Regions from separate parts of the Lysinibacillus sp. 1 U-2021 genome, predicted to be linked through region 2. Evidence: riboswitches for the same ligand, from Rfam matches in the RefSeq annotation. Region 2 holds a riboswitch; the other holds the start of a gene.
The links. Region 2 has a riboswitch for S-adenosylmethionine ahead of QH639_RS25990 (O-acetylhomoserine aminocarboxypropyltransferase/cysteine synthase family protein). Riboswitches for the same ligand answer to the same signal wherever they lie in the genome.

Region 1 (2,205 bases), 150 kb from region 2:
GCTGTGAGCTATTTACTTTTTTTGATGCAGATACTTCTGGCGATAAGCTACGTGCATTAATGGACAGACATTATCCAGAAGCTGAGCATCTGCGCACAATGCCAACATATAAGGAAGTAGAAACGACACCAAGAAAAGTGCTAGCGATGATTTTACTGCGAGCACATTTTTCAATCCATAATGAATATATTTTGTAAGGTTGCGTGAGTAAATGGAAGAATGGTCAACAGAGCAGTGGGAAGCGGCTAAACAGTCAGGAGACAAAACTGCATTTTATTTATATACACCGATGTGTGGAACATGTGCAGTGGCATCTAAAATGATGTCCATTATTGAACAATTACTGCCACAGCTACAAATTGGTAAAGCAAATATCAACTTTTTGGAACACATTGCTTATGAGCATCAAATTGAAAGTGTTCCATGTCTACTCATCAGTGATGGCGGAAAAGTGACAGAAAAGATTTATGCTTTTCAATCCGTACCATTTTTATATGAATTGTTAAAAAAATCAATTGACTGAACTTTACTAGCGTGGTAAAGTATCAAATATATTACTAAAACATTAAATATATCGAACTCTTATGAAGAGTGGCGGAGGGAAGTGCCCTATGAAGCCCGGCAACCATCACAATGTGAAAAGGTGCCAAATCACCCAAAGATTTTTCTTTGAAAGATGAGAGAACGGTTTAACGTATTATACGTGACCCCTTCTACTTGTCTGTGAGTGAAGGGGTTTTCTATATGAGAAAAGGAGTATTCGCTATGATCCAGCTTCAAAATATTACAAAGAAATACAAAACAGCAAATGGCGAATTAACGGCAGTCAAAGACGTCAACCTTACTATTAATAAAGGTGAAATTTTTGGCATTATTGGCTATAGTGGTGCTGGTAAAAGTACCATGATTCGTTTATTAAACGGTTTAGAGAAACCGACAGCAGGAACAGTAACGGTGAACAATCAAGAATTTTCATCGATAAAAGGGCAAAAGCTTAGAGCGGCTAGACAAAAGGTAAGTATGATTTTCCAGCATTTCAATTTACTTTGGTCTAGAACAGTTGCCGAAAATATTGCATTCCCTTTAGAAATCGCAGGCTTCCCAAAGGCTCAACGTGAAGCACGTGTGAAGGAATTAATTGCCCTTGTAGGCTTAGAAGGGCGCGATAAGGCATATCCATCCCAGCTTTCTGGTGGACAAAAGCAGCGTGTAGGAATTGCACGTGCATTAGCGAATAATCCAGAGGTTTTACTATGTGATGAGGCGACATCGGCACTCGATCCTGAAACAACGGATGCTATTCTTGATTTACTCGTTGATATAAATGAACGCTTAGGCTTAACTATCGTCCTGATTACCCACGAAATGCATGTCATTCGCAAAATTTGTCATCGTGTAGCAGTGATGGAGGCAGGCGAAATTGTGGAACGTGGTGAGGTATTGCAAGTCTTCCAAGCCCCACAGGCGGCTATTACTAAGAAGTTTGTATCTCAAATTACAGACACTAAGGAAACACAGGATACGGTAGCACAAATTAAAACAAACTATCCAACTGGACAACTTGTCAAACTTATTTTTGTTGGTGAAAAAACAGAACAGCCAGTCATCTCACATCTTGTGAAACAATTTGATGTAGAAGTAAGTATTGTTCACGGAAATATTTCACAAACAAAAAATGGTGCATATGGTACATTGATTGTGCAAATTGATGGCTCTCAGAAAAACGTCACTGAAGCCCTTCGTTATTTAAATACAGTGGAAGTACAGACGGAGGTGATTGAAAATGCTAACTAATCTCTTTCCGAATGTAGACTGGGAAAATATGTGGCAAGCTACGTATGAAACTTTATACATGACAGCTATATCAACGGTTGTGACATTTATTCTTGGGTTAGTCATTGGTATTGTTCTATTTTTAACTAGTCCCAATCAGTTATGGGCAAATAAAATCGTTAACTTTTTAACGGGATCACTCGTTAATATTTTCCGTTCCATTCCATTTATCGTATTAATTATTTTATTAATTCCATTTACGAAGTTGTTACTAGGTACAATTCGTGGTGCCAATGCGGCGTTACCTGCTTTAATTATCGGTGCAGCACCGTTTTATGCTCGTATGGTATTAATTGCGTTACGTGAAATTGATAAAGGTGTCATTGAAGCGGCTCGTTCAATGGGAGCGAAAACTTCTACAATTATTTGGAA
Region 2 (2,205 bases):
AGAATAATTTCACGCTATCAATAAGCTTTCGCCCAGCTTCTCGTCCACCCTTTATGCCAAATGTAAGCACTGAACCGAAGCCATTTCTTAAATATTTTTTTGCTAACCCATGTGTCGGAAAATCTTCTAGGCCATTATAATTTACATACTCCACAGATGGGTGGTTTTGTAAATACTCAGCCACTGCCAATGCATTTTCATTGTGTTTAGGGATACGCAGATGAAGCGTTTCTAACCCTTGCAATAAATTAAAGGCAGCATCAGCACTTAATGTTGGACCAAAATCACGTAATAATTGTACACGTAGCTTTGTAGCAAAGGCAGCAGAAGCTGTATCAATTCCATAACGTAGACCATGGTAAGAGGCATCTGGTTCAGTAAAACCAGGGAATCGACCGCTAGTCCAATCAAACTTACCAGCGTCTACAACAACGCCCCCTAAAGTTGTGCCATGACCTCCTATCCATTTAGTTGCTGAATGAACCACAACATCTGCACCGTATTCAATAGGTGTAGAACCGTAAGGAGAAGCGAACGTGCTGTCAATAATTAATGGTAGACCATTATCATGTGCAATTTTAGCTACTGCTTCAATATCTAAAACCTTTAAGCTTGGATTACCATAAACCTCTGCAAAGACAGCTTTTGTTTTATCAGTAATCGCCGCATTAAAATTCTCTGGGTTTGTTTCATCTACAAAAATCGTTTTAATACCATAGTTTGGTAATGTGTTAGCAAATAAATTATACGTACCACCATATAAAGAACTAGCTGCTACTATCTCATCACCAGCTCCAGCTAGATTTAAAATGGAAAATGCGATAGCTGCTGCACCAGATGAAAGTGCTACTGCTGCTGTTCCACCTTCCAATAAAGCCACACGTTTTTCAAACACATCAACTGTTGGATTGGTAATTCGTGTGTAAATGTTCCCTGCTTCCTCTAAGGCAAAAAGACGTTGCGCATGAGCAGTGTCTTTAAATACAAAAGCAGTTGAGCGATAGACTGGAACTGTGCGAGAACCCGTCACTGGGTCTGGCTCTTGACCACCATGCAACAGCAATGTTTCTGGTTTAAAATTTGTCATTGTGTACCTCCAAATGGTTATTTTTTTACGATGGTACCGGAGATGAGGAGGATTTTTCTGTAGAAAACAAAAACCCTCTTCAGCTAAGAAGAGGGTTGCGGTTGCAAGTTTTCCTCCCCTTATCTGCCAGATCCAAGTAAGAATCTGTAGGAATTAGCACCTTAGTAAGCTCATTGCTTACTGGTTGCCGGGCATCATAGGGCCTATCCCTCCGCCGCTCTTGATAAGAGTATGAGATTCAATTTCCATCGTTGTTACACAGTATAAACATAGAGTTTTTTTCTGTCAACATGTAAATTTTATTTTTTCCGAAACTTCTGTCTGCTCTTATACGTAATATGAACGCATACACTATTTTAGAAAAAATTTTGAGAGGAGTATTTTTATGGTAAAAGCCGTGATCATTTTTCTTATGATTGGCTATTTAATAGGCTGTATTCACGGCTCTAAAGTAGCCCAATTTTTATCGGGGGTTGATTTAAAAAAGGCTGGCCACGGTAATGCTGGTGCCTCTAATGCTACTCTTTCCCTCGGCTGGAAATATGGCGTTTTAGTAGCCCTCATCGATATAGGGAAAGGCGTTGTGGCTATTATAGGTGCACATTTTTATCTAGCGGACGCCATTCATTTAACAGAAGAACAGATTTGGCTGCTTACTTATATTATGGCTGCTGGGGTTATTTTAGGTCATAATTTCCCATTCTACATGGGCTTCAACGGCGGGAAAGGAACGGCCTCCATCATTGGTATTTTACTTGCCGTTGATTGGAAGATTGGTTTATTTGCACTTATTTTATTTGTTATTTTATCCTTTGCAACAAATTATTTAATTGTTGGTGTGCTAGAATTTTATCTCGTGTTTTGTACAGCAACTTATTTATGGATTCCTGGCATTGGTCCAACCATTATAGCTCTTTTTCTTTTTGGCATAGCCATCATCCTGCATCTTGAAAATATTAAACGATTAGTCAATGGCACAGAGCCTAAAGTAACTTCTGCCTTTAAGAAAAAGAAATAATATTTTATGGATATTTTTGTATTTTTTGTGACCATGTATTTTCTCTTTATCTACTCATATTGCTGTAAAAAACACCATTTTCACATAGATTTTTATCTAC

Region 1: linked by a shared signal. The riboswitch ahead of QH639_RS00400 (methionine ABC transporter ATP-binding protein) and the one ahead of QH639_RS25990 (O-acetylhomoserine aminocarboxypropyltransferase/cysteine synthase family protein) in region 2 are both predicted to bind S-adenosylmethionine.

The regions. Positions count from the first base shown of each region.
Region 1 covers NZ_CP123966.1:83,822-86,026, forward strand. The annotation lists gene QH639_RS00390 (toprim domain-containing protein) at 1-197, shown strand, start outside; gene QH639_RS00395 (thioredoxin family protein) at 212-523, shown strand; SAM riboswitch class I at 580-683, shown strand; gene QH639_RS00400 (methionine ABC transporter ATP-binding protein) at 766-1,794, shown strand; gene QH639_RS00405 (methionine ABC transporter permease) at 1,784-2,205, shown strand, end outside.
Region 2 covers NZ_CP123966.1:4,929,990-4,932,194, forward strand. The annotation lists gene QH639_RS25990 (O-acetylhomoserine aminocarboxypropyltransferase/cysteine synthase family protein) at 1-1,087, opposite strand, end outside; SAM riboswitch class I at 1,204-1,317, opposite strand; gene QH639_RS25995 (glycerol-3-phosphate acyltransferase) at 1,473-2,105, shown strand.